DNA from 3 places in the Thermopolyspora sp. NPDC052614 genome. Region 1 is predicted to be linked to each of the others. Evidence: riboswitches for the same ligand, from Rfam matches in the RefSeq annotation. Region 1 holds a riboswitch; each other region holds the start of a gene.
The links. Region 1 has a riboswitch for cobalamin ahead of AB0K60_RS20930 (ABC transporter substrate-binding protein). Riboswitches for the same ligand answer to the same signal wherever they lie in the genome.
Positions count from the first base shown of each region.

Region 1 (9,337 bases):
CTGAGCGACGACGTCGGTGTAGGTGTTGCGCACGCCCGGGGCGGCCGCGCCGATCAGGTGGGCGAACAGCGGGCGCAGCCCGTCCCGCCCCTCCTGGACGGTGCGGGCGCGGGCCACGTAGACGATGGGGCAGATCCTCACCTCGCCCGGGGAGCGTCCCGCCCGCGCGATGCCCTCCTCCAGCGGGGCCAGAATGGCGGTCTCATGCTCGGGGGCGTACATGCCCGCCAGCCAGCCGTCGGCGATCTCACCGGTGAGGGCGAGATTGCGGGGACCGATGGCGGCCAGGTAGACGGGCACGTGCGGGCGCAGCGGCGTCATCTCCGAGCGGATCGGCCTGGCCCGGCCGGTCGACCCCGGCCCGGTGTACGGGAGGGTGTAGATCTCGCCCTCGTACCGTACGCGTTCCTCGTGCGCGATGGCCTTGCGCACGATCTCGACGTACTCGCGGGTACGCCGGAGCGGGCGCTCGTACGGCAGGCCGTGCCAGCCCTCGACGATCCAGGGCACCGACAGCCCGAGCCCGAGCCGGAACCGGCCGTGCGACAGCACGTCCAGAGTCATCGCGGTCATCGCCGTCGCGGCGGGGGTGCGTGCCGGGATCTGCATGATCGCGGTACCCAGCTCAATGCGTTCGGTGACGGCCGCCAGGTAGCCCAGCACGCTGACGGCGTCCGGGCCGTACTCCTCCACGCTCCACACCGAGTCGACGCCGATCCGCTCGGCATGCCGGATCACCGGGAGCATTTGCTCAATGGGTTCACCCCCGTAGCCCATGGCCAGTCCCAGCCGCATGCGCCCTCCTTCGGTTCGGCTCGTGGTGCTCTCGGTCATCAGGCGAACGGCAGGGGCCGCAGCACAAGGGCGTCCTCGGTGAGCGGCCCCGGCACCCAGCCACGCGCGACGGGCTCGGCCGCCAGCCGGTTTCCGCCGAGGAGCGGGAAAGCCGCCGGGGCGCTGCCGTACAGGCCCGGCACCAGCACCCGGACCACGCTCAGCCCCGCCGCCCGCACGTCCCGCGTCGTCAGGTCCACCGCGTACACGCGCAGCCCCTGCTCGGCGAGCGACCGCAGCGGTCCGACGGTTTCGGGCGGGAGCGGCGGCCCGGACGGCACGCGCAGCCGGTCCAGTACGGCGTCCTGCAGGCGTTCGTCGAGATACACCTGGACGTGCATGCGCACGTCGTTCAGGTCGCGCCAGCCGTGCCGCAGATCGTCCAGGTAGGCCCGGTCCTCGCGGTACGGCAGGTAGGGCCGCCGGGTGATCGCGCCGCACCGGACCCCGCGCCAGAAGGGGCCGTCGCCGTCGAGCAGTTCGAGCCCGGTCTCGTAGGTGCCGATCGCCTCGGTGAACGCCTTGGCGGCGGCCTCCTCGGCGGTGGCCCGGCAGGCGCTGCCGAACCCCACGACCCGGCGCCGCCGGTCCTCCACGAAGACCGCGGCCACCATCGCGTCGAACGTCGAGGGCACCCGCAGCAGCGACACCGCGAGCCCGGCCTCGGCGGCCTCCCGCAACCCCGTCGCCAAGGGGCCCTCGGCCGGCGCCGGAAGCGGGGAGGCCGGGGCGCCGCTGTGCCACCACAAGGTCACCGCGTCGCGTTCCAGCACCTCCCGCAGCGCGGCCTCGCGCGCCCGCTCCGGCGAGTCGGCGGCCGCCGTCCCGGCCAGCACGGGGTAGTTCGTCGGCGGCTCCTCCCGGCGCGGGCCGCGGAAGTAGTTGACGTACGTCAGCGAGGCGGGCACCAGGACGCGTCCGCCGTCCAGGTCCTCGGCGGCGGTCCAGGCGATCTCCAGATCCGCCGTCATCGGCGTGAACGGGAAGCCCCGCGCCTCGTACTGGCCCTTGGAGTAGAGGGCGAACGTCCGGGGATCGACGGCGGGCTCGGCCAGCGTGCGGAACCCGGCACGGATCAGCCCATCGGGGACGTGGTCGGCGCAGTGGCGTTCGACCGCCTCGCCGATCGCGGCCTTGCGCGCCGCGTCGTCGTCGCCCAGGCTCGCACCGCCGGTCACCTGGTGGACGGACGCCGTATCCGGGTGGCTCGCCGGGTAGGCGGAGTAGGAGATCATGCTCGGGACGACCGGGGCGCGCGGCCGATCCCGCCGGATCCTGCTGATCAGCCCGAGTTCCTCGTCTACCAGTGGGCGGGGTCGTCGCACGCGGCTCCTCTCACCTGTGGCCATCGTGGACGGCCGTCATGGCCGGCCGTCGTTCCCCCGGGGGCCGGGACCGGCGAGGGCCCCGGCCGTACCGCCGACGGCGGCTACTCGTCGTCCTCTTCCTCACGCCACTCGAACGGCGCGTCCACCGCGGGGGTGTGGGACTTCACGCAGGACTGCAGGTCCTCGGGCTCGGCGAAACCGGCGTGCCTCATGTGTGTCCTCCTTCGGCCGTGCATATCACGCACTACTGCAAGTGATATGCAGTTGCTAGTCTATGGCAACTACTGAAGCACGGAAGCGTCGCGACTTCAAGGAATTGATTTTGGAAGCGCTGCGCAGTAGTCGCATTTGATCCCGTCAGGCACCCGGCGATGAAGGCAGCATGTGGTGCGCCGAAATGCCAGTTTCGGCTCGGCGAGCGTACCCTTTTCGGCCGGCCCGCTGCGGCCGAGCAGCCCGCTCGTCCGTACCCGGAGTTCACGTTGCGCCGGCCGCTCGCGCCGCCGCCATGAACAGTAATGAATGACCCGAATGCGGCCAAATCGCCAAAGGATGCGGCGATCGTTTCCGGAGGCGCCGGTCGAAACCATTACCTGGTCGCGGGACTCCAATTCCTTTGAAGCGCGTGACGACAACACCGGGACGGCGTCCGGCCAATCGCGCGGGGTCTTCAGTTCGCGGCGTCACCCCCTCCGGTTTTCACAATCACATGGGGGATGCCGGTCTCCGGATGCGGGGTGACCTCGGCCTCGACCCGGTAGACGTCCGCGAGCAGGGCGGGCGTCAGCACCTGGCGCGGGGTGCCAAGCGCCACCACCTCGCCGCCGTGCATCACGCAGATCCGGTCGCAGAACGCGGCGGCGAGGTTGAGATCGTGCAACGCGACCACCGTGGTGACCCCGAGCCCGCGCACCAGACGCAGCGCGTCGAACTGGTGGCGCAGGTCCAGATGGTTGGTCGGCTCGTCCAGCACCATCGTGCCCGGCCGCTGCGCCAGCGCCCGCGCGATCAGCACCCGCTGCTTCTCGCCGCCCGACAACCGGTCGAAGGGCGCATAGGCCAGCCCGGCCACGTCGAGCCGTTCCAGGGCCTCGGCGATGATCGTCCGGTCGTCGGCGTCGTCGCCGGCGAACGCCCGCTTGTGCGGGGTGCGACCCATGGCCACCACGTCGTAGACGGTCAGGTCGAAGTCGCCGCCGGTCTCCTGCAGGACCGCGGCCAGCCGCCGGGCCAGCCACCTGCCCGGCATCCGCCACACGTCCTGCCCGTCGAGCAGCACCCGGCCGGAGGTGGGCCGCCGGGCCCGGTAGAGCGTGCGCAACAGAGTCGACTTGCCCGCGCCATTGGGACCAACCAGCCCGAGCACCTCACCAGGCGCCACGTCCAGGCTCACCCCGCGCACGAGATCCTTGCCGCCGACGCGCACCGACACCTCTCGTACGGCCAGCTCGGCCGCCCGCGCCGTCACCGCGCCCGCCTCCTCATCAGCCATAGGAAGAACGGCCCGCCGACCAGGGCCGTGACGATCCCCACCGGGATCTCCTCGGGCGTGATCAGAGTCCGCGCGAACAGATCCGCCAGGATGAGGAACGCCGCCCCGAGCAGCGCGGTGGCCGGCAGCGCCCGCCGATGGTCGGCGCCGACGAGCAACCGCACCACATGGGGCATGATCAGCCCGACGAACCCGATGGTCCCGCTAACCGCGACGACGGTCCCGATCACCATGGCGACCAGCACGAACAACGCCGCCCGGAAGCGGTGCACGTCCAGTCCCAGCGAGGCGGCCGCCTCCTCCCCGGCCAGCAGCAGGTTCAGCGGACGGCTGACGCCGAGGAGCACGGCGGTGCCCAGCAGGACGGCCGCAGCGGGCACGCCCACCATCGCCCAGGTGGTGCCCGCCAGGCCCCCGAGCATCCAGCGCACCGCCGACTGCGCCTTGTGCGGATCGCCGGAGGTCACCACCAGGAAGCTGGCGACGGCCGACAGCACCTCGGCGGTCGCCACCCCGGCGAGCACCAGCCGCACCGTCGTCATCCGCCCGCCCGACCTGGCCAGGAAGTAGACGGCGACCAGCGCGGCCAGCGCCCCGGCGAACGCGGCGAACGGCAGCGAGAACGCCCCGAACAGCGTCAGGTTGAACACCACCACGCCCACCGCACCGACGCTGGCGCCCGAGGAGACGCCCAGCAACATCGGATCGGCCAGCGGGTTGCGCACCAGGGCCTGCAGCGCCATCCCGCAGACCGACAGGCCCGCCCCGATGACCCCGCACAGCAGCACGCGCGGCAGCCGCACGTCCATGACGATGGTCTCCCGCACCGGGGTCCAGACCTGGTCGGCCAGCGCCGGATGGATACGGTGCAGCAAAATCCCCCACACCTGCCCGGCCGGCAGGCTGATCGACCCGGCCGCGATGCCCGCCGTGCCCGCCGCGGCCAGCAGCAGCACGAGCAGCCCGATCACGAGCGGATACGGCGGCCCCGGCCGCCGCGGCGGCAGCGCGACGGCGGCCGGCGCGTCGACGCCCCGCGCCGCCTCGGTAAGCTCACTCACTTGAACTTGTCCGCGTGGATCTGGCGGGCCAGCGAGTCCACCGCCGACGGCACCCGCACGCCGAGCACCGCCGACGACAGCGGCAGCACCGCGAACCGCTCCTCCTTGATCGCCGGTACGTCCGCGAGCGCCGGATTCGACAAGAGGAACTTCTTCTTGTCGGCCACCGGCTGGTCGCCGTAGTCGTAGATGACGATCCACTCGGGCGCCCGCTCGGCCACCTGCTCGAACGACACGTCGCCCCACGCCTTATCCACGTCGGCGAACACGTTCTCGGCGCCCGCCGCCTTGATGATCTCGTTGCCGATGCCCTTGCCGCCGGCGGTGAACGCGGTCTTATCACCGCTGTCGTAAACGAACAGCTTGACCGGCGTCACTCCGGCGAGCTTCTCCTGGACCTCGCTCAAGGGGGCGCGCAGTCGTGCGATGAGCTTCTCGGCCCGATCCGGCACGCCGAAGATCTTGGCGACGTTGCGGATCTCCTGGTCCATCATGGGCATGGTCACCGGGCCGCTCGGGCACTCCTCGATGTTCAGGTAGGTCTTGATGCCGGCCTTGCCCAGCGCGTCACGAGCGCGGCCCTCCTTCGCGTCGAAGGCGCTGGCGAAGCCGCCGTACACGAAGTCGGGCTCCTCGGCCAGCAGCGCCTCGTAGGAGGGGTTCTCCTTGGCCAGCACCTTCACGCCGTCGTACGCCGCCTGGTACTCGGGCAGAATTTTGTCGTCGAGGTAGGCGGTGCCGATCATCGACTGCTCCAGGCCGAGCGCGAGCATCACCTCGGTGGCGTGCTGGTTGATCGACACCGCCCGCCGCGGCGGACTCTCGTACGTTGTGGTGACACCGCAGTTGTCGATGGTGACCGGGAATCCCGCGGCAGGCGCGGAGTCCGTGGCCGGGGCGGTCGCCCGGCCGGTGGTCGCGTCATCAGTGGGAGCGGCTCCGCAGGCGGCGACCAGCGCGGCGGAGATGAGAGCGGACAGCAGGGCGAGCAGCAGGGACAGGGGACGTCTGCCCGTCATGGACGGTTCCTCTCACGGGATGTGCACAACGGGGCGGCACTACCGGCATGCGGGGGGAGTCGCACGACGAAGGCCACCGGGCGCCCGCCCATGCGGCAACCGCGCGCCACGGGCACATGGCACGTTCCCTCGGCTCGTCGGGCACGCCGATCCGCTCCTCTCCGGGGAGATCCGCCCCAGTTCATTGAGGAGGCGACCGCGTGAGTCTCCTGGCTCTCGGGTCGATGCTCGTCCCCGCCTTCCCACCCCCAGGGGCAGTGGCTCAGTGGGGATCCGCTCGCCGATCACAGTGGCGGGACCGCGCCGGTCTCACACCGGCTTCCTCGTCCGCGCTCGCCTTTGCGCCATCATGACACGAGGGCCCTTCCGCCACCAGCGGCGGATCGGCCGTCCGGTCCGGGGCCGGCGGCCCTGTCGCGCGGCGGCGATCAGGCGGCGCTTCGGGCCAGGCCGATGTCGCCGGGCCGAATCGGGGGGTTATGCTGGCGGCGCGGTTGGTTCGCCCGGCGCCGTGCGGCGGCGGGCGTCGTAAGAGGGAACCCGGTGGAATTCCGGGACTGCCCCGCAGCGGTGAGTGGGAACGACCGCCGTCATGAGCACTGGACGGGATGTCCGTCTGGGAAGCGACGGCCAGTAGGAACGAGCACGACGCCCACGAGTCCGAAGACCTGCCCGCCGCCCGTGCGTCCCGTGTGGCGCGCGGTGGTCCATGGTCTCGCGGGAGGACCGGTGGCGGCCTTTCCCGATGCCTGTGGACCGGCATGGCACAGTCGAGGGAAGGACGCCATGAGTCAGGTCACCACGACCGTTTTGGGGTATCCCCGCATCGGCACCGGCCGGGAGCTGAAGCGGGCGATCGAGGATCACTGGGCCGGTCGCGCCGACGCCGGTCGGCTGGAGGAGGTCGCCGCCGAGGTGCGGCGGCAGATGTGGCGACAGATGGCCGAAGCCGGGCTGGACGCCGTCCCGTCCAACGTCTTCTCGCTGTACGACCACGTGCTGGACACCACCGTCATGCTGGGCGCGACACCTGAGCGGTTCGCCGGCCTGGACGACCCGTACTTCGCGATGGCGCGAGGGACAGACGGGGTGCCGCCGCTGGAGATGACCAAATGGTTCGACACCAACTACCACTATCTGGTCCCTGAGCTGGGGCCTGCCACCCGGTTCCGGCCGGACTGGCGCAAACCGCTGAGCGAGTACGCCGAGGCCGCCGCGCTGGGGATCCGGACCCGCCCGGTGCTGGTCGGCCCGCTGACCTACCTGCTGCTGGCCAAGCCGGCCGTGCCGGGATTCGCCCCGCTGGAACTGGTGGACGAGCTGACGGAGGTGTACGCCGAGCTGCTGGAGCGGATGTCCGGCGCCGGCGTGGCCGAGGTGCAACTGGACGAGCCGGTGCTGGCCGCCGACCGTACCGCCGGGGAACTGGCCGCGCTGCGGCGCGTCTACCGGCGCCTGGGGGCGCTGCCCAGCCGGCCACGGCTGCTGGTGGCGACATACTTCGGCGAGATCGGCGACGCGCTGGAGGTGCTGGCGAGAACCCGGGTGGAGTCGATCGGCCTGGACTTCGTGGCGGGGCCGGGCAACCTTGAGACGCTGGCCGCGGCGGGCGGCCTGCCGGGCAAGACGCTGGTCGCCGGGGTCGTGGACGGCCGCAACGTGTGGCGGGCCGACGTCGACAGGGCGGTGTCGTTGTGCGCGACCCTGCTCGGGCTCACCGACCGGCTGGTGGTGAGCACCTCCTGCTCGCTGATGCACGTCCCGCTGGACCTGGACGCCGAGACGGGCCTGGACCCGCGTCTACGGGAGAGGCTGGCCTTCGCCCGGCAGAAGACCGCCGAGGTGACGGCGATCGGCCGGGCGCTGCGCGAAGGGCACAGAACGAGACCCGCGACGCGGGTGAAGCGCGTCGTGGACGCGCGGGTGCGGGCTCGGCTGGAGGCGCTGGGACAGGGCACGTCGCGCTCCCCGTTCGAACGTCGCCGTGCCGCGCAGCGGGCCGGTCTGGGCCTGCCCGTCCTGGCCACCACGACCATCGGGTCGTTCCCGCAGACCGGCGACGTCCGGCGGGCCCGCGCCGAGCTGCGGGCCGGAACGATCGACCAGGCCGAGTACGAGCGGCGGATGCGCGCCGAGATCGACCGGGTGATCGCCCTTCAGGAGGACGTGGGTCTGGACGTGCTGGTGCACGGCGAGCCGGAACGCAACGACATGGTGCAGTACTTCGCCGAGTTGCTCGACGGCTACGCGACCACCGAGCACGGCTGGGTGCAGTCCTACGGCACCCGGTACGTGCGCCCGCCGATCCTGCACGGCGACGTCTCCCGGCCCGCGCCCATGACGGTGAAGTGGGTCACCTATGCGCAGTCCCGTACGAAACGACCGGTCAAGGGCATCCTGACCGGCCCGGTGACCATGCTGGCGTGGTCGTTCGTCCGCGACGACCAGCCACGGGCCGACACCGCGCGGCAGGTCGCGCTGGCGCTACGCGACGAGATCCGCGACCTGGAGGCCGCCGGGATCCGCATCATCCAGGTCGACGAGCCCGCGCTGCGCGAGCTGCTCCCGCTGCGCCGGGCCGCCCACCGGGACTACCTCGCCTGGGCCATCGGCGCGTTCCGGCTGGCCACCGGAGGCGTCGCCGACACCACCCAGATCCACACCCACATGTGCTACGCCGAGTTCGGCGAGATCATCGACGCCATCGGCGAGCTCGACGCCGACGTCACCAGCGTCGAGGCGGCCCGCTCCCGCATGGAACTGCTGGACGAGCTGCGCTCTGCCGGCTATCGGCGCGGCATCGGGCCGGGGGTGTACGACATCCACTCCCCCCAGGTGCCGACGGCCGAGGAGATCGAGGCCGCGCTGCGCACCGCCGTCGCCTCGGTGGACCCCGGCCTGCTGTGGGTCAACCCCGACTGCGGCCTGAAAACCCGCGGCTACGCCGAGACCGAGGCCGCCCTGCGCACCATGGTCGATGTAGCCCGCCGCCTGCGCGCCGAGATCCGCTGAGCCTCCGGCGTACGGCCGCGGCGACCCGAGCCGCGGCCGTACGGCCCCCCATCCCATGCCGTTCGGCGGAGGAGAAGAGGAAAACCCTCCATGTCATCCTCTGTGACCTCGCTCCAGCCGGGCCGTGCTCAGCGGCACACGCCGAGCCATGGCGATCGGCGGGACGCGGGCCCCGGGCCGCGCCGGCCCGGGGCCCGCCCCGTGATATCAGAAGTCGGAGTCGAAGCTGACCGAGCCGGTCACCCCCACCTGGTACGCCGAGACGCGGCGTTCGAAGAAGTTCGACAGCTCCTGGACGTCCTGCAGTTCCATGAAGGCGAACGGGTTCTTCGACCCGTACAGCGGCTCGATGTCGAGCTGGGCCAGTCGGCGGTCGGCCACATGCTCCAGGTAGGAGCGCATGTCCGCGATCGACATGCCCGGAACGCCCTGGCCGAGCAGGTCCTCGGCGAACTGGGCCTCGCACGCCACCGCCTCGGCGAGCATCTGTCTGACCTGGCCGGCCATCTTCTCGTCGAAGAGGTCCGGCTCCTCCTGGCGTACGACGTCGACCACGTCGAAGGCGAAGGCCATGTGCATGGACTCGTCGCG
Region 1 is NZ_JBFATZ010000009.1:194,565-203,901, reverse strand. Features, by position in the region: gene AB0K60_RS20950 (LLM class F420-dependent oxidoreductase) at 1-795, opposite strand, end outside; gene AB0K60_RS20945 (YcaO-like family protein) at 834-2,159, opposite strand; gene AB0K60_RS20940 (ABC transporter ATP-binding protein) at 2,833-3,654, opposite strand; gene AB0K60_RS20935 (iron ABC transporter permease) at 3,627-4,715, opposite strand; gene AB0K60_RS20930 (ABC transporter substrate-binding protein) at 4,712-5,734, opposite strand; cobalamin riboswitch at 5,937-6,061, opposite strand; cobalamin riboswitch at 6,264-6,404, shown strand; gene metE (5-methyltetrahydropteroyltriglutamate--homocysteine S-methyltransferase) at 6,521-8,746, shown strand; gene AB0K60_RS20920 (ribonucleotide-diphosphate reductase subunit beta) at 8,954-9,337, opposite strand, start outside.

Region 2 (9,337 bases), on a different contig from region 1:
CGATACGACCGGTGGATACGCACGCGACATGTCCGAAACAGGTTCAGACGTCACACACGACAGATTACGTGTGCCCTTAGATCGTCCGTTGATACGACACTGCAGGACGGTCCAGAAGGACCACCTCAAAAAAGTAGATCTCGCCCCCATCGGCCAAATAGCCGGTCAACCGGACGGAATCGACCCGGCCTCGCCGCCGAGGCCGTATCTCAGGAGACCCGCACGTCCAGGGTCCACGCGCGCCCTGCGGCCGGCTCGTCGGAGAGCCGCACGTCATGGCCGAGCTCGCCAAGCATCTCAGCCAGCTCGTACGGCGTGCCCGGATCGGCCCCGGCCTCCAGCAGCGCCCGAGCGATCACCCCACGAGTCGCCTTCGCCATGTGACTGACCACCTTGCCACCGCGCAGCACCCGCACCCCAACCGACCGGCTCCCCGGCCGCCACGCCCCGGCGTACGCCGACGAACGCATGTCCACGACCAGCCCATCGACCGGCCCATCGACGCCGTCGAGTTCCTTCGACACCGCCGGCCGCCAAAACGCCGCAAGCCCCCCTAGCGGCGGCAGGCTGACGCCCATCGACAGCCGGTACGGCGGCACGCGGTCGGTGACGCGCAGCACACCCCACAGCCCGGAGAAGATGAGCACGCTCTCCTCAGCACGCTTGGCCGCCTCGTCCGACAGGGCCGCCAGCCCCAGGTTGTCGTACAGAACACCCGTGTAAAGAGCCCCAGCGGGCAAAGCGGGCGCGGTCCGCAACGCCAGATTCTTGTCCAGCTCTCCGGCCAGACCGGGCGTCAGCCCGAGCACGTCCAGCGCGTCACGCCGTCGTGAGGCCCTGATCAGGGCCTTGAGCACCCGCTCACGAGACCGGTCGAGACCGGGAAACGACAGCGCGCCGAACGGCGGGCCGCTTCCCTGCTCCGCCTTCCCCTCCGAGGCCGGCAGCAGAATCAGCACGATGCCCCACCCTACAAGCGCGGGAACCCGGCCGCCGCACACAGCATGCGCCGGCCGTCGTCGCCCGGCGGCGGCAGATGACCGACGACCTCATCTCCCGCCCCGCCTCCCGCCCCCCCGCCTACCGCCCGGGTCCCGCCAGCGTCCGGCTGCTCCGAAGGCGCCTCGGCGCGGCCCCGCCGGGCCTGCCACAGCGACTGCACCCCGACCACCACCAGCACGACCGCGCCGACGACACGCATCACGCCGTAGGCCACCTGCGACGCCAGGAGCCTCATCGACTGCGCTCATCGCGGCATGATGTCCGGCCGCCACCGGGCGCGTCATGGTGCCGCGACCGACGCGTCACCCCGAGCGGATCTTGTCGATGATCGTGCGCATCACCTCGGCCGAGTTCGCGTAGGTGCCCGCAGGAAGCGCGGCGAGAGCGTGCACGACGCTCTCGTCCGCGCCCTTCTCCTTGGCGAAACGCAGCAGTTCCCGTTGCGTGCCCGGATAGGGGAAGGCCGACAGCGCGTCGCTCACGTGCACGGGATCAGGATGCGACATGCCATTCCCCGCCTACTCGAGTTCCTCTTCGATCGGGGTCTTCTCCCTTGGACGCAGGTGCTCGGCGACGGCCTTCCGGCCGCGCGAACGCTGCTGGAACCGTTCGGACTCGGTCCGATCCGGCGCCGGATCCACCTCCACCGAACGCAACACCTCGGCCATGCCCGCATAGTCGCCGAGCGGCAGCGCCGACAGCGCCCTGTCGGTTGCCTCATCGGCCCCGTGCCGCCGCGCGTGCTCCACGATCCGCTGCTTGTCCGCGGGAAAGTCAAGATCGTTCAGCGCTTCCTTCACCGGACGCGTATCACGCAATTTCATGCTCGTCCCCTACCCGTCACGCCGTACTCAACCGCGTGACCAGGCCCTTCACACCGCCCGCCGCCACCGGACCGGCACCGCGAGGACAGCGCCGATCCCCGCTCCGGCCGGTTGCGTCACCGGCGATCCGGCACCGCGGGGCAGCGCACGGTCACCTGAAGGGGCGGCCGGTGCCCTCGCCCGGCAGGTACCCGCCGTCATCGGCGTCCGTGCGGCCCGACCCGGCGTCCGGATCGTCCGCATCCGAGTTCGCCCACTCCATATCGCCGGTCACGTGGCCGCCACCCTGCGGCTCCCGGGCGCCCGGCCCGATGTCGTCGTACTCCGGACTGTCGTCGATCAGCCCCTCCAGCCGCTCGTCAACCGGACCCCGTACCCGGAACCCGGGCCGTCCGCCGCGGCCGCGCCCCTCCTCCGCCACCTCCGGCGTCGGATGCGGGCTCGGCCCCCACGTCTCGGAGTGCGGTTCGACCTCGTCGGTCCGCGCCCCCACGGACTTCTCGTCCGACCCCGCCGTGACGGTGTACTCGTCGTCGCGTCCGGCCATGTGCCCCATCGGCTCGGAGTAGCCGCTCTTGGGCTCGGCCTCGTCGCGGGCGTCGCCGGGGCCGAGGTTGGAGCCGCGAATCGACGCAGGACCCACATCGCCGCCCCTGTTGTGCAGATCGGGGTCGAAGGTGGTGCCTTTGTTCTGCTCGCGCAGCCTGCGTCGCTCGTCCTGTCTGTCGCCCTCGCCGGCCATCGAAACCCCCTCCTTCGCCCTCCACCCGGCCACCTGCCCAGGCCATCGCCCCCATAACGATGTAAGGCCGACGCCCCGATCAGAGCCCGGCGGCGCGGGCCCGGCAGCGGAGGACGAGGAGGCCGCCCACGGCGGGAAGCCACGCCATGAGCTTCGTCACCCCATCGGCATCCTGGTCGTTGACCCGGCGGACAGAGCCGACGGAGCTTGCTAAGCGGCGTCGTCGCCGGTGGTTTCGCTGCGGTGTGGCTCGATGCGGTCGATCAGCCGACCACTCCAGGCGCGGATTTCCGCGGCCTGCTGAGGGGTGAGCAAGTCGAGGAAGTAGCGGCGGATGTTGCCGGCGTGGACGCCGATGGCGTCCTGCGTGGCGCGGCGGCCCTCGGCGGTCAATCCGATCCCCGCGCGGCGGCCGTCTGCCCCGTACTGGGTCCGCTGCACGAGGCCGCGGTTCTCCATACGCGTCAGTTGGTGTGAGACGCGGCTCTTGTCCCAGTCGAGCGAGGCGGAGAGTTCGCCGACGCGCATCTGGCGGCCGGGTGCCTGCCACAGCGTCATCAGCACGCTGAACTCGGCCTTCGAGATGCCGCAGTCACGCTGCAGGCCACGGTCGAGTTCCCGGACGAGCAGGCGCTGGGCGCGCGTCCAGAGGTCCCAGAGCTCCCACTCCTCGGGCTTCAGCGTACGAGTCTCCGCCATGGCGCAAATGATACCGGACAGGCGAGTTGTCACATCAACTCCACTAGTCCTAGAGTTGACGTGACAACTCCCATGGAAGGAGCATCATGGCACTCCGCATTGGCATCATCCTGGGCAGCACCCGACCCGGACGTCGGGGCGAGCAGATCGCCGCCTGGACGATGGAGACGGCACGCGCACACGGCGGCGCCGACTACGAACTGATCGATCTCGCCCGCCACGGTCTCGGCAACCTCGACGAGGCCGGAAATCCGACCCACCAGCAGTACGAGCACGACCACACCCGCAACTGGTCGGCACTGATCGACGGCTTCGACGGCTTCGTGTTCCTCACCCCGGAGTACAACCACTCCTTCCCCGGCGCGCTCAAGAACGCGCTCGACTACATCTACCGGGAGTGGAACGACAAGGCCGCCGGCATCATCAGCTACGGCGGGTGGGCCGCAGGCGTCCGAGCCGCCGAGGCACTGCGACTCGTGCTCTCCGAACTCCAGGTGGCGACGGTCCGCACCCAGCCCGCCATCCCGCTGCTCCCCTCGTTCTCCACCGGCGCTTTCGTCCCGCCGGAGGGCCTCGACGTCGCGGTCCACGGCATGCTCGACCAGCTCATCGCCTGGTCCGGCGCGCTACGCGAGGTACGCGAGGCCAAGTCGAAGGCAGCCGCGATCGTCGGCTGAACCAGCGCCAACACGTCGGCCGACCCCGCCCTCGTCATCATCTCGATCACACGGCCAAGGCATGCACGGTGCTGGGGCTCGGCCTGCACCGCTGATCGGAGAAGTCGGCGCTATCCGACAGGCCCACCCAGGGGAGGGATAACCCTCCCCAGGATCGCCTTCGCATGCGTCAGCGCGCCTACCGTCTTGCCTTGATCGTCGGTAGTGATGTAGACATCGGCCAACTGGTCGAGAATCCACAGGCCGTAACCGCCGTCCTCGCCCGATGCACGGCGCGTGGGTGTGTCACGTGAGCCGATCGGGGTGCCGAGTCCATGGATCCCTCCTCCACGTTCGGGGTCGCGTGTGGTGGCCGGGTGGACGGCCGTGCGGGACGGTTCGTTGACGCGGACCGTACAAAAAGGTACGTTGCGGATGATTTCACGAGAGTCCAAGGGAAATCCGGTGAGAGGCCGGTGCGGACGCGCCACTGTATCCGGGATGCGGATCCCGGGAGCCAGGTCGCTTGGGCTGTTGTGACCTCACTGTTCGGGACGCGTCTATCCCTGGGGAGGCACTCTGATGAGTGGCATGTCCGCTCCTACGTCCATTCCGTTGCCGCGGCTGCGTCCATGGCTGCTGGCCGTACCTGTGTTGTTGCTGATCGCCTATCTCGTATTGATGGACAACGGGGCCGTGTCACAGGCAGGAGCGCTTCTGCATGAGCTCATGCACGACGGGCGGCACCTGCTCGGCGTGCCCTGCCACTAGGGGCGGGCGTGGTTCGAACCCTGCTGGTCAGGGGCCTGTTGGTGGGCCTGCTGGCCGGATTCGTCGCGGGCGCGTTCGCCTTCTTCGTGGGTGAGCCGCGGGTGGACGCCGCGATCGCGCTGGAGGAGGCCGGTGCCGCTTCGGCCGGGGAGGCCGGTCACGGGCATGCCGAGGAGGGCGGTCACTCGCACGGGGACGAGGTTGTGGTGAGCAGGCCGGTGCAGAAGGCCGGGCTGTTCCTCGCCACCGGGCTCTACGGGCTCGCCGTCGGCGGGATCTTCGCGCTGGTGTACGCCGGGGTGCGTGGCCGGGTCGGGCCGCGGGACGACGGGCTGCTGGCGGTGGTTTCCGCTGGGGTGGCGTTTCTCGCCGTCATTCTCGTGCCGTTCCTGAAATATCCGGCTAATCCGCCTGCTGTGGGGAATCCGGAGACGATCAACGGTCGTACGGCGCTCTACGTGGTGATGGTCCTGGTCGGCCTGGCCGCCACGGTCATCGCGGTGGGGACGGCGCGCAGGGTCGACTCGGGTCCGTGGCAGCGCTGGGCGGCGGCGGTGGCGGCCTTCCTGGTGCCGGTGATCGCCGCGTGGCTGCTGCTTCCGGCGATCAACGAGGTCCCCGACGGCTTCCCGGCGACGCTGCTGTGGGAGTTCAGGATGGCGTCGCTGGGCACGCAACTGGTGTTCTGGGCGGCGTTCGGCGTGCTGTTCGGGTGGGTCACCGACCGGGCGGCCCGGCGACCGGCGACCGCCGCGGCCGGGTAGGCGGCGTGTTGTTCATCCGGCATGCCACCACGCGGGGCATGCGGGGTGCCTGCTTTCCGGGCGACGACGAGGCCGACCCGGCGAGTCTCGCCAAGGCGGACGGCAGGGTCTTCGGCGGGGAGCCCGGGCGGAAGGTCTGGGTCTCCCCCGCCAGGGCCGCGTCGCAGACCGCGTACGCGCTGGGGATGGTGCCGCAGGTGGCCGTCGATCTCGCGGAGGCGGACGCGGGGCGTTGGCGCGGCCGGCCGTACGCGCGAATCGCCGAGGAGGAGCCGGAGGCGCTGGCCGCCTGGCTCGCCGATCCGGACGCGGCGCCGCACGGGGGTGAGAGCCTTCGATCGATGTCGGTGCGGGTCGCGGCCTGGATGGACGCCATGCGCGTCACGCCCGACGTCGTCGTGGTGTGCGATGTCGGCGTCATCCGGGCGGCGCTCGGCCACGCGCTCGGCGTCGGGATCGTGCCCGCCGCGCGCTTCGACATCGCGCCGCTGTCCGCCACCGAGATCGCCCTCGCCGGCGAGGGCTGGCGGGTCGCCTACGTCAACCACTACGTCAACCACACAGCCGCGACGTGACCGTCACCGCCGCCGGTCGGCGGCGTACACGTCAAGGTGCACGTCAAGGCGTACGCATCAAGGGGAAGGCCGCTTCGTGACCGTCACCTATCCGTTCAGCGCCGTCGTCGGGCTCGATGATCTGAAGCTGGCGCTGGTGCTCAACGCGGTCTCGCCGAGGGTGGGCGGGGTGCTCGTGCGCGGGGAGAAGGGGACCGCCAAATCGACCATCGTGCGGGCGCTTGCCGCGCAGTTGCCGCAGGTGGAGGTGGTGTCCGGGTGCCGGTTCGCCTGTGATCCCGGCGCGCCGGATCCGGCGTGTCCGGACGGGCCGCACGAGCCCGGCGAGCATCGCCTGCGGCGGGCCGCGGCGCTGGTGGAGCTGCCGGTCGGGGCGTCGGAGGATCGCCTGGTCGGGTCGCTCGACGTGGAGCGGGCGCTGACCGAGGGGGTGAAGGCGTTCGAGCCGGGATTGCTCGCCGCCGCCCATCGGGGGGTGCTGTATGTGGACGAGGTCAATCTGCTCCACGATCACCTGGTGGATCTGCTGCTCGACGCGGCGGCGCTCGGCACCTGCTATGTGGAGCGGGAGTCGGTCTCGGTACGGCACGCTGCCCGTTTTCTGCTGGTCGGCACGATGAATCCGGAAGAAGGCGAGCTGCGGCCGCAGTTGCTGGATCGGTTCGGGCTGACGGTGGAGGTGCGGGCGTCGCGGGATCCCGGCGAGCGGGCCGAGGTGGTACGCCGGAGGCTGGCGTTCGACGCGGATCCGGAGGGGTTCGCGGCGGAGTGGGCCGAAGAGGAGGCGCGGCTCGCGCGGCGGATCGCCGAGGCGCGGGCGCGGGTGGGCGCGGTGCGACTGCCGGACGCGCGGCTGCGGCAGATCGCGACGGTGTGCGCGGCGTTCGAGGTGGACGGGTTGCGGGCCGATCTGGTGACCGCGAACGCGGCGATCGCGCACGCGGCCTGGCACGGCCGGGACGCGGTGACGACCGAGGATGTGCGGGCGGCGGCCCGCCTGTCGCTGCCGCACCGGCGGCGGCGTGACCCGTTCGACGCGCCGGGGCTGGACGAGGAGTTGCTGGATGAGCTGCTGAGGCAGACCTCCGGTCCCGACGATGACGTGCCGCCCGACGGCGGTGGCGGGGAGTCGCCGCCCGATGGGACGAATCCGGATATTTCTGGGCTTGATCCAGCGGGCCAGGAACGGGAAACAGGGGCGACCGAACAGACCCGGCCGGGCCCCCTGGCCCCGCCGGAACAACCGGAGGGGCCAGGGGTCCCGACCGGCCGCCGGGAGGACGCCGGGAATGGCGGCCGCGACGCCGACGACGCCCGGCCGGAGGAGACGGGACGGCGATCCGGCGACGGCTCCGGCCAGGTCGCCGCCGTCGCCGCGCCGTACCGGGTGCCCCTGCTGAAGGTGCCGGGGGTCGGCGAGGGCGCCGCCGGGCGGCGCTCGCGATCGCGAGGCCGGCACGGCCGGGGCATCGGAGCCCGGTTGCCGCAGGGAAAGGCCCACGACATCCACGTGACGGCGACGCTGCTGGCCGCCGCACCCCACCAGGCCCGGCGTGGCCGCACCGGACCGGGCCTCCTGCTCCGGCAGGACGACCTGCGGCAGGTCGTCCGCGAGGGCAGAGAGGGCAACCTGGTGCTCTTCGTCGTCGACGCCAGCGGCTCGATGGCCGCCAGAAAACGGATGACCACCGTCAAAACCGCCGTCCTGAGCCTGCTGCTCGACGCCTACCAGCGCCGCGACAAGGTCGGCCTGGTCACCTTCCGCGGCACCACCGCCGAGGTGCCGCTGCCGCCGACCTCCTCCGTCGAAGCGGGCGCGGCCCGGCTGCGCGCCCTGCCCACGGGCGGACGCACCCCCCTGGCCGCGGGCCTGATCAAGGCGGCCCAGGTGCTCCGCGTGGAACGCCTCCGCGACCCCGCCCGCCGTCCCCTCCTGGTGCTCGTCACCGACGGCCGCGCCACGTCCGGCGGCGACGTGGACCGCGCCGCCGCCCTCCTGCACGGTACGGCGAGCGTGATCGTGGACTGCGAAACCGGCCCGGTACGGCTCGGCCTCGCCGCGCACCTGGCCGCCAGGTTGCAGGCCGCGCTCGTCCCTCTCGACGCGCTGTCCGACCTGGGCTCGGTCGTACGCGCCCATAGAAGGGCCGGCTGAGGAGCGCGGCCGTACGCGCAAACGCACGAGAGGAAGGGCGGAGATGCCGCAGGGGAAGCCGGTGTCGGTGCCGGATGACGGACTGACCACGCGGCAGCGGAGAAACCGGGCGCTGCTGATGGTGCATACCGGGCCGGGCAAGGGCAAGTCGACGGCCGCGTTCGGGATGGCGTTGCGAGCCTGGAATCAGGGCTGGCCGATCGGGGTGTTCCAGTTCGTGAAGTCGGCCAAGTGGCGGGTCGGCGAGGAGCGGGCGCTGCGGGTGCTCGGGGACAGCGGTGAGGGCGGGTCGGTGGCCTGGCACAAGATGGGCGAGGGCTGGTCATGGATTCAGCGGCCCGGCACCGAGCGAGATCACGCGGCCGAGGCGCGGGAGGGCTGGGCGCAGATCAAACGGGACCTGGCCGCCGAAACCTACCGGTTCTACGTACTGGACGAGTTCACCTATCCGCTCAACTGGGGCTGGCTCGACCTGGACGACGTCGTAACGGCGCTGACGACCCGCCCGGGAAACCAGCATGTGGTGATCACAGGTCGGGACGCCCCCGACCGCCTGATCGAGGTGGCCGACCTGGTGACCGAGATGGGCAAGGTACGCCACCCCATGGACGCCGGGCAGAAGGGACAGAAAGGCATCGAGTGGTGACGCGTGCCGTCCCGCGTCTCGTCATCGCCGCGCCCAGCTCCGGCGGCGGCAAGACGACGGTCGCCACCGGCCTGATGGCCGCACTGCGCGCCCGCGGCCTGCGGGTCTCGCCGCACAAGGTCGGCCCGGACTACATCGACCCCGGCTACCACGCCCTCGCCACCGGCCGCCCGGGGCGAAACCTGGACCCCTGGCTGGTGGGCGAGGACCGTACCGCACCGCTGTTCCTGCACGGCGCACGGAAAGGCATCGAGTGGTGACGCGTGCCGTCCCGCGTCTCGTCATCGCCGCGCCCAGCTCCGGTGGCGGCAAGACGACGGTCGCCACCGGCCTGATGGCCGCACTGCGCGCCCGCGGCCTGCGGGTCTCGCCGCACAAGGTCGGCCCGGACTACATCGACCCCGGCTACCACGCCCTCGCCACCGGCCGCCCGGGGCGAAACCTGGACCCGTGGCTGGTGGGCGAGGACCGTATCGCACCGCTGTTCCTGCACGGCGCACGGG
Region 2 is NZ_JBFATZ010000016.1:145,874-155,210, forward strand. Features, by position in the region: gene AB0K60_RS28615 (peroxide stress protein YaaA) at 210-959, opposite strand; gene AB0K60_RS28620 (hypothetical protein) at 971-1,237, opposite strand; gene AB0K60_RS28625 (DUF2795 domain-containing protein) at 1,305-1,490, opposite strand; gene AB0K60_RS28630 (DUF2795 domain-containing protein) at 1,521-1,826, opposite strand; gene AB0K60_RS28635 (hypothetical protein) at 1,978-2,568, opposite strand; gene AB0K60_RS28640 (MarR family winged helix-turn-helix transcriptional regulator) at 2,779-3,267, opposite strand; gene AB0K60_RS28645 (NADPH-dependent FMN reductase) at 3,354-3,944, shown strand; cobalamin riboswitch at 4,343-4,465, shown strand; gene AB0K60_RS28650 (CbtB-domain containing protein) at 4,515-4,694, shown strand; gene AB0K60_RS28655 (CbtA family protein) at 4,703-5,458, shown strand; gene AB0K60_RS28660 (histidine phosphatase family protein) at 5,497-6,033, shown strand; gene AB0K60_RS28665 (VWA domain-containing protein) at 6,110-8,188, shown strand; gene cobO (cob(I)yrinic acid a,c-diamide adenosyltransferase) at 8,232-8,834, shown strand; gene AB0K60_RS28675 (hypothetical protein) at 8,831-9,094, shown strand; gene AB0K60_RS28680 (cobyrinate a,c-diamide synthase) at 9,091-9,337, shown strand, end outside.
Region 2: it holds a riboswitch for cobalamin, as region 1 does, so the genes downstream of both, AB0K60_RS28650 (CbtB-domain containing protein) here and AB0K60_RS20930 (ABC transporter substrate-binding protein) in region 1, are expected to answer to the same signal.

Region 3 (9,337 bases), on a different contig from region 1:
GCGAGGGTGTTCAAACGCCGGGGCCAGGGGGCCGCGATGGCGTCCGGCCGATTGGCCAGAACGCGGGCGAGCCGGTCTTCGTCGAGGGTCGTCAGCCAGCCGAGTAGGTGATCGTCCATCACAGATCTCTCATAGGTCTTGCGGGACCGACCAGAAAGCCACCGTAATGCAGATCACCCTTGTTCGGGATCTGCCTGCCGGAATCCACACCGATTCCGCCCGTGCCGACGGCGGCGCGGGGGTCTCCCGGCGCAGCCGGTGTGACGGGATGCCCAGGTACGACATGGATCCCGTCATCTACATGTTCTCCGCGGATCGATTACGAGCAGGACGTGCCGTGGATCAGGTCGGGACGCCTCCGTCCTCCGGCACCCGTCGCCCGGCCGAGCCGGGTCCCGGGCCCTCGCACGCCGTGCGGACGTCTGCGGCGATTCCCGTTACCGGGAACTGTTCTCCACTTATCGGAAGTCGTCAATGCTCTTCGCGGAAGCCCGCGAAACTCGGGAAAAATTGGGGAACGCAGAAGTCCCACCATTAACAGGAAGATCTTCAGAAGCAGGCGGCGGCGGGCCCGGCGCAGGTCTCCAGGATGGCCCAGACCGCCTTGCCGCTGGGGGTCAGCGGCGACCATCCCCAGCGCACGCTGAGCGAGTCGACGATGTGCAGGCCGAGTCCGCCGGGCTCCAGCGGGGCGGGGTGCCGCAGCACCGGCGGCGTCGTCCCCGGATCGGCGATGGCGCAGGCCACCAGGGACCCGCGGCGGATGAGCGAGAGCCGGATCGGCTCGGCCGCGCGGGGTGCGGCGAGCGCCAGGCCGTGCCGCAGGGCGTTGGTCGCGAGCTCGGAGACGACCAGCCCCATGCCTTCGGCGAGGTCCTCCATCGCCCAGCCGCACAGCGTGTTCATCGCGAAGGTGCGCGCGGTCCGCGCCACCTCCGGACGGGCGGGGAGGGCGAAGGTGGCGGTGGCGGCGGGGTCGTGGAAGCGCCCGCCCAGCAGATCGCGGGCGGGGTCGGGCCACCAGCCGAGCGGGGGCCACCAGTCGAAGGCCGGCTTGCTCTGTCCACGCGTCAGGTCCGTGGAATGCATGGGAACAAGGATGCTCCAACATCATGTGCAAGTGCAAGAGCGAATGCACGTGCAAGAGCCTCGTGCACGCGCTACCGTTGTCTCAAGGAACCCTGAATCTGAAAGGGGAGCCCACGCGCGATCTTTGACAGACTGTGTGATGCAGTCCACAACCGGAGGAAAGTGACGTGTCCATAGATCCGCCGGGTTCCGGCTCCACAGTTCGGCGCATCATGCTCGGTGCCAGCCTTCGGCGGCTGCGCGAGCAAAAAGGACTCACCCGCGAGGTGGCCGGATTCCATATCCGGGCCTCGGAGTCCAAGATCAGCCGAATGGAGCTCGGCCGGGTCGGTTTCAAGACACGTGACGTCGAAGACCTGCTCACGCTCTACGGCGTCAACGACGACGCCGAACGCCGTAGCCTGCTGGAGATGGTCCGTGAGGCGAACACGCCGGGCTGGTGGCACAAGTACGGCGACCTGCTGCCAAGCTGGTTCACCACCTACGTCGGCCTGGAGGAGGCCGCGGCCGTGATCCGCACCTACGAGGTGCAGTTCGTGCCCGGCCTGCTGCAGACCGCGGCGTACGCCCGCACGGTCATCCAGCTCGGATATCCGGATGGCTCGGAGGAGGAGCTCAAACGCCGCGTGCATATGCGCATGCAGCGGCAAGAGCGTCTCGGCCGCAAGGACGGGCCGAAGCTGTGGGCGGTGATCGACGAAGCGGCGCTCCGGCGGCCGATCGGCGGCCCCGACATCATGCGCGAGCAGATCCAGCACCTGCTGGACGTCTCGACTCTGCCGAACATCACCATCCAGGTGATGCCGTTCAAGTTCGGCATGCACGCCGCCGAAGGCGGGGCGTTCACAATCTTGCGTTTTCCAGAGTCCGACCTGTCGGACGTGGTCTACGTCGAGCAGCTCTGGGGTGCCTTATACCTGGACAAGCGTGAGGACATCGACCCGTACCTCACCGCGATGGAGCAGTTGTGCGTGGAGAGCACCACGCCAGGCGGCACCGCTGAGATACTCGGGGACATTCTCAGAGAGATGTAGATGCAGCAGACGTACAACGGGATGCCGGCCAGCGACCTCGACGGGGTCCGGTGGCGCAAGAGCATCCACAGCAACTCGACCGGTAACTGCGTGGAGCTCGCCGAGCTCCCCGACGGTGACATCGCCGTCAGGAACTCCCGCTTCCCCGAGGGCCCCGCCCTGATCTACACGCGAGATGAGATCCGGGCCCTCGTCATGGGGGTGAAGGACGGCGAGTTCGACAACCTGCTGGCGTAACCGCTTATTAACATTGACCGCATCCGATTAACGCGGGTGCGGTGGTGGTGTAACCCGGATCATCGTCGAGTCCGGCACATTGGGACCCGTCCATCGCGACGACGACACGCGTTCGGACATCTGTTTGGACGACATCGTGGGGGCCCTGATGCTGGACCGGATGACGCTGTACCCCGTGGCCGACGACGTGCTGTTCGCACCGGGCGGCCGTGTCGTGATCCGTACCTACGGCGTGGCCGCGCCGGCGGAGTCGGCCACGGGGGAGACGGGCGAGGAGCGGGCCGTCGCCTACCGCACCTGGGTCACCGGCGTGCGCGACCAGCCCCGCTACTGGCGCTGGGGGCACTTCGAGGACGCCCGCCGCGGGCACCGCAAGGTGCTGGAGTGGCTCACCGGGCGCGGTCCGCAGCCGCAGCAGGTCGCCACCGTCTGAGCGTTCCGGCGTGTGCCGCCTCACGGCGAGCGCACCGGGGCGTTCCAGCGGAGGATCACCGGCTCGCCGTGCTCGAAACCGAGGGCGCTGATCGTTCCGGTGTCGAGCCGGAACAGGCGGCCGTCCCGCGGCGGGAGGCCGAGCCAGCGCGCGGTCAGCGCCCGCAGCAGGTGACCGTGCGCGACCACGGCCACATCGCCGCCGTTCCCGCCGCCGCCGTCGTCGGTGTCGGGGTCGGCCTCGGCGTTGGCGTCGGCGAGGACGGGCCGGACCCGGGCGATGACGCGATCGACGCGTGCCCCCACCTGGTCGATCGTCTCGCCGGGATGCTCGGGGCCGCCCGGGATGACCCCGTCGCGCCACAGGTACCAGCCGGGCCGGTCCTCGCGGATCCGGGCCGTGGTGACGCCCTCGTAGCCGCCGTAGTCCCACTCCCACAGGTCGGGGTCGGGCTCCGGGGCCGCCGCGCCGTTCCCGGCGGTCAGGCCGGCCAACTCCGCCGTACGGCGAGCGCGTAGCGCCGGGCTGACGAGGACCAGCGCGAAGCGGTGGCCGGCGAACTCGGGGGCGAGCAGCCGTGCCTGCTGCTCGCCGCGCCCGGTCAGGGGGACGTCGGTGCGGCCGGTGTGCCGGTGGTCGCGGCTCCACTCGGTCTCGCCGTGCCGGAGCAGAATCAACTCAGCCATATTCGACCATCATGCCGGTCGCCGATTCCCCGCCGTACGGGGGGCTCGCCGGGGCCCGGTCGGTGCCGCCGCTCGGCCGCCGTCCGAAGCCCGACCCGCGGCTGGATGGGGCGATCAGGGGTTGATACCGTGCCAGGGACGCGCTGTGCTCAGCGAAATCCGGTGGGAGTCCGGTGCTGTCCCGCAACTGTCATGCCCGTGAGGGCGAGCCAGGTCGCCTGGGCACCGCGCCGACGACATCAACCCTCGTGGAAAAGGGTGATCCGTCCGCACGGGTCCCTCGATTCCCGGCAACCCCTGGAGGATCTCGTGAGGCCCGTACGGCTGGCCTTGGCGAGCGCGTTGCTGGGTGTCCTCGGGTTGGCCGCCTGCGGCCAGGCACAGGACTCCGCACCCGCCCCCTCGTCCGCACCCCCCGCCGCCACCGCGTCCGCGTCCGGCGCGTTCCCCGTCACCGTCCAGGCCGGCAACGGCGCGGTCACCATCGCCGCGCGGCCGGAGCGGATCGTCTCGCTCTCGGCGACCGCGACCGAGACGCTGTTCGCGATCGGCGCCGGGCCGCAGGTCGTCGCCGTGGACGAACGCTCCAACTTCCCGGCCGAGGCGCCGAAGACCTCGCTGTCGGGATTCAAGCCCAACGTCGAGGCGATCGTCGAGCAGCGGCCCGACCTGGTCGTGATCACCAATGATGTGGGCGGCATCGTGGCCGAGCTGGGCAAGGTCAAGGTGCCCGTGCTCGTCGAGCCGTCGGCGGCCGACTTCGACGACGCGTACGACCAGATCGCCGACCTCGGGGCCGCCACCGGCAACGCGGACAAGGCGCGCGAGGTCGCGGACGGCATGAAGCGGGAGCTGGACCGGCTCGCGGCCGAGGCCCCCAAGAACAAGAAGCTGAGCTTCTACCACGAGGTGGACACCACGCCGTACTCGGTGACGTCCAGCACGTTCATCGGCCGGGTCTACGGCCTGTTCGGGCTCGTGAACATCGCCGACGAGGCGCCGGACGCGAGCGGCGGCTACCCCAAGCTGTCGACGGAGTTCATCGCCAAGGCCGACCCGGATCTGATCTTCCTCGCCACCGCGAAGTGCTGCGGGCAGAACCGGGACACCCTCGCCAAGCGGCCGGGCTGGTCCGGCCTGTCGGCGATCAAGAACGACCGGGTGATCGGCCTTGACGACGACATCGCCTCCCGCTGGGGGCCGCGCGTCGTCGACTTCGCCAAGACCGTCGGCGGGGCCGTGCGCGAAGCGTCCGGCTGATCCATGGGCGTCCGTCGCGCGTCGTCCGAGCACTCCGCCGCCTCCGAACACACCGCTGTCGCCGAGCAGCCTGCGGCCTCCGCGCCTTCCGGGTTCCTCCGGCGTCCGGCCGTGGCCGTGCCGGGGCGGCGGGCGCGGGTGCTGCCGGTGCTTGTGGCGGTGATCCTGCTCCCGGCCACGATGACGGCCGGGCTGCTCGTGGGGGCCGCCGACATGCCGGTGAGGGGAGTCCTGCTGACGCTGCTCGACCGGCTGCCGCTGGTCACGGTGGACCCGGGGCTGTCGCCGGTCGAGCAGGCGCTGCTGCTGGAGCTGCGGCTGCCGCGCGTGCTGACCGCGGTGGTCGTCGGCGGGCTGCTCGCCATCGCCGGGGCCGGTTACCAGGGCGTGTTCCGCAACCCGCTCGCCGACCCCTACCTGCTCGGCGCCGCCGCCGGGGCCGGGCTCGCCGTCACCCTCGCCGTCGTGCTCCTGCCGGGTGAGGCGGGGAACGCGGCCGTGCCGGTGGCCGCGTTCGCCGGGTCCGTCGGCGGGGTCTTCCTGGCGTACGCGCTGGGCCGCACGGCGGTGCACGGCGGCGGCACGGCGACGCTCGTGCTCGCGGGCGTCGCGGTCATGTCGTTCCTCACCGCGATCCAGACGTTCGTGCAGCAGCTCGACGTCGAGGAGCTGCAGCGCGTGTACGCCTGGATCCTCGGCGACCTCGGCGGAAGCTGGGAGCAGCTCGCGGTGATCGCGCCCTACACGGTCGCGTCCACGGCCGTCATGCTGCTGCACGGGCGGCTGCTCGACGTGTTGTCGGTCGGCGACGAGGAGGCGGCCGGGCTGGGCGTCAACGTGGCCCGCGTCCGGCTCGTGGTCCTCGCCGCCGCGTCGCTCGCCACCGCCGCCGCGGTCGCGGTGAGCGGGCTGATCGGCTTCGTCGGCGTGGTGGTGCCGCACGTGGTGCGGCGGCTGGCGGGCGGCTCGTACCGGATCGTGCTGCCGCTCTCGCTCGTCGGCGGGGCCGCGTTCCTGGTCGTCGCCGACCTGGTGGCCCGTACCGTCGTGGCCCCGGCGGAGCTGCCCATCGGCGTGGTCACCGCCTTCGTCGGCGCCCCCTTCTTCGTCGCCGTCCTGCGCGCCACCCGGTCGGTGGAGACGTGAGCGCCCCCGCCCGCGAGGGACGGAACGAGGCGGCGCGGAAGACGGTCGGCGGGCTCGCGGTGCGAGGGCTGGGCGTGGATCTCGGCGGGAAGCCGGTGCTGTCCGGCGTCGAGCTGACCGTGCCGGGCGGGGCCTGGCTGGCCGTGATCGGGCCCAATGGGGCGGGCAAGTCCACGCTGCTCAAGGCGATCGCCGGGGTCGTGCCGTACGCGGGCGCGGTGCTCGTGGACGGCGAGCCCGCGCACGCCGGAAGCCTGCGCGAACGCGCCCGGCTCTTCGCCTACGCGCCGCAGACGCCGTCGCTGCCGCCCGACATGACCGTGTTCGACTACGCGCTGCTCGGGCGCACGCCGTACATCTCCTATCTGGGGCGGGAGGGCCGCACCGACCGGGAGATCACCGCCTCGGTGCTCGACCGGCTCGGGCTCGCGGCGCTGGCCCGGCGCCGCCTCGCCCACCTGTCGGGCGGCGAACGCCAGCGGGTCGTGCTCGCCCGCGCCCTCGCCCAGCGGGCGCCGATCCTGCTGCTTGACGAGCCGACGACCGCCCTCGACCTCGGCCACCAGCAGCAGGTGCTCGAACTGGTGGACCGCCTCCGGCTCGCCGACGGCCTCACGGTCGTCGCCGTCCTGCACGATCTGAGCCTCGCCGGGCAGTACGCCGACGCGGTGCTGCTACTGTCGCAGGGCCGCCCGGTCGCGGCCGGGCCGCCCGCCGAGGTGCTGACGGCGACGTCGCTGGCCGAGCACTTCGGCGCCCGCGTCCGGGTCGAGGCCGGGCCGGGCGACCGCCCCCTGATCCACCTGGTCCGCCCCGAGGGCGGGTAGCCGCCGAGGTAGTCCATGGCAGAACCGGTTCCGCATCCGATGACGCTCGCCTACCGGCAGGAGGACGGGGCACGGCTCGCCTCGCTGCTGTGGGAGTTCGGGCCGGGCTGGCGCATGATCTCCTCGGCGGTGCTCGGCGGCGGGATCGGGCCGCGGGAGTGGGTGCTCAACGCCCAGGTGGCGAGCGGGTACGCCCGCCTCGACCCCGCCGATCACCTGCGGGAGCTCGGGCCGGGCGGATCGGGCGTCGGCATGATGACGGTCGCGTACGCCGATCGTTACGTGCGCCGTCATGACGGCGGCGTGGAGGCGGTCGCGACCGTGGGCCTGCGCCGTCCCACCTGGGCCGCCGCGCCGCCGGACGCCGACGACCCGGAGCTTGAGCCGCGAGGCGAGGCGGGCTCGCACGGCGGGCCGAGCGCCGATGGTGCGCGGGACGCGGCGGCCACGGTGGACGCTGTGGCCACGGCGGACGCGGTGGACTCCGGTCGGCGGGCGCCGGCTCCCGGGACGATCAACATCGTGGTCGTGGTGCCGGTCGCGATGTCGGACGCCGCCCTGGTGAACGCGGTGATGACGGTGACCGAGGCCAAGACGCAGGCGCTGGTCGAGACCGGCTTTCCCGGCACGGGGACCGCCTCGGACGCGGTTTGCGTCGCCGTGCGCCAGGACGGTCCCGAGGAGATCTTCGGCGGGCCGCGCTCGGTGTGGGGCGCGCGCATCGCTCGCGCCGTGCACGCCGCCGTGCGCGACGGGGTCCACGAGTGGCATCGGGGGCCCCGTCCGCGCTGAGCCGCCGCCCCGCTGCCGGGCGGCGGCCGAGTGGAAGGCGACTACTGGAAGGCGACGCTGCCGACGACGCGGTCGATCATGGAGTTGTCGCAGCGGCCCGGGGCGCAGAAGAAGGTGATCAGTGCGGTTGGCTGGCCCTGAGCGCGTCTGACCAGGTAGGCGACGAAGTCGAGGCGGCCGCCCTGCTGCGGGTCGTTGATCGTGCCCGTCACGCGGAAGCCCGGGCGTCCGCCGACCGTGGCCGCCGTGGGCTCGGAGCCGAAGCCGACCGGGCCGGGCAGCACGGCCGGCAGGGTGTCCTTCAGGTGCTGCACGTCGGAGACGTCGAGGGTGTTGTTCACCTGCGCGAGGATTCCGGCCGCCCGGCCGGGGTCCTCGCTGTTGATGATGCGGTTCACCGTCGTCCAGTCCGAGACGAGCGGCACCGAGAACAGCGTCTCGAACTCCGCCGCGCTGGGCGAGATGATCACATACTCGTCCCCGTGTACGCGGGTGCTCCACTCGGCGGGGTGGCTGAAGGTGAACGGCGCGGCCAGGTTGCCGGAGAAGGTGTGCCAGGTGACCGGCGACTGGCCGCCGGGGTTGAACAGCACGAGCGCCACCACGGCCAGCGAGACCAGCGCGGCGGCGATGCCGATCAGGGGTCCCTTCGGCACGCCCTTGCGCCTGGCCTGCCGGGGCCGGTACTCGGCGGCCGGCTGGGTCCAGGCCGCGCCCGGCGGCAGGCTCGACATGCCCTGCCCCGGGTGGCTGTGCGGCCCCGCGCCTCCGGGCGGCCAGGTGTTCGCCCCCGTCACCGGCCCAGAAATCGGCCCGGAGATCGGGCCGGGGAAGGGACCGGACACGGGCCCTGGCGCCAGACCCGCGACCGGCTCGGGCGGCGAGGGCACGGGCGGTGTGCTGGTCGTGCCGATCTCCGGGGCCACCCCGGCCGTGCCAGGACCGCCCGCGATCGCGTCGCGCAGCGCCGTGATGAACTGCTGGCAGGTGGCGTACCGCTCGGTCGGCGACTTGGCCAGCGCCCGCGCCATCACGGCGTTCACCGCGTGCGGCAGCTCCGGCCGGTACGGCGTCAGCGGGGGCGGCTCGTGCGACACGTGGGCGTACAGCAGCGCCAGCTCGGTGTCCCGCTGGAACGGCGGCAGCCCGGTCAGCGCCTCGTAGACCACGCACGCGAACGCGTACAGGTCGCCGCGGCCGTCCACCGGCAGGCCGCGGATCTGCTCCGGCGCCACGTACCGGGGCGTGCCCATGAACTGGCCCTGGCTGGTCAGCCCCGCCTCGGCGTACGTGCTCTTGGTGAGCCCGAAGTCGGTGAGGTAGACGTGGTCGGCCTCCGGGTCGCTCGCGGGCCCCTCGGCGACCAGGATGTTCGCCGGTTTGACGTCGCGGTGCACCAGGCCGTTGAGGTGGGCGGCGTCCAGCGCCGAGGCGATCTGCGTGAACAGCCGCCCGGCCCGGGCGATCGGCAGCGGGCCGCCGGACTGGATCAGCTTGCGCAGGTCGCTGCCGTCGACGTAGCGCATGGCGATGAACAGCAGCTCGTTGCTCTCGCCGGCCTCGTAGATCGGGATGATGTGCGGGTGGTCGATGCTCGCCACCAGCCGCGACTCGCGGATGAACCGGTCGCGGAAGCGCGGGTCGTGGGAGAGCTGCGGGGCGAGCACCTTCAGCGCGACGGCCCGGTTCAACCGGTGGTCGTGCGCCCGGTACACCGTGGCCATGCCGCCCCGGCCCACCACGGACTCGACGAGATAGTCGCCGAGCCGCGTCCCGATGAGCGGTGGCAACGGAGGTCCCCCGAGATCGGTCACGGCGACTCCACCGGATGCC
Region 3 is NZ_JBFATZ010000004.1:277,594-286,930, reverse strand. Features, by position in the region: gene AB0K60_RS10895 (helicase-associated domain-containing protein) at 1-119, opposite strand, end outside; gene AB0K60_RS10890 (ATP-binding protein) at 550-1,089, opposite strand; gene AB0K60_RS10885 (helix-turn-helix transcriptional regulator) at 1,302-2,123, shown strand; gene AB0K60_RS10880 (DUF397 domain-containing protein) at 2,124-2,360, shown strand; gene AB0K60_RS10875 (hypothetical protein) at 2,521-2,793, shown strand; gene AB0K60_RS10870 (histidine phosphatase family protein) at 2,814-3,479, opposite strand; cobalamin riboswitch at 3,597-3,717, shown strand; gene AB0K60_RS10865 (ABC transporter substrate-binding protein) at 3,789-4,739, shown strand; gene AB0K60_RS10860 (iron ABC transporter permease) at 4,920-5,885, shown strand; gene AB0K60_RS10855 (ABC transporter ATP-binding protein) at 5,882-6,712, shown strand; gene AB0K60_RS10850 (adenosylcobinamide amidohydrolase) at 6,728-7,504, shown strand; gene AB0K60_RS10845 (serine/threonine-protein kinase) at 7,546-9,318, opposite strand; gene AB0K60_RS10840 (hypothetical protein) at 9,315-9,337, opposite strand, start outside.
Region 3: it holds a riboswitch for cobalamin, as region 1 does, so the genes downstream of both, AB0K60_RS10865 (ABC transporter substrate-binding protein) here and AB0K60_RS20930 (ABC transporter substrate-binding protein) in region 1, are expected to answer to the same signal.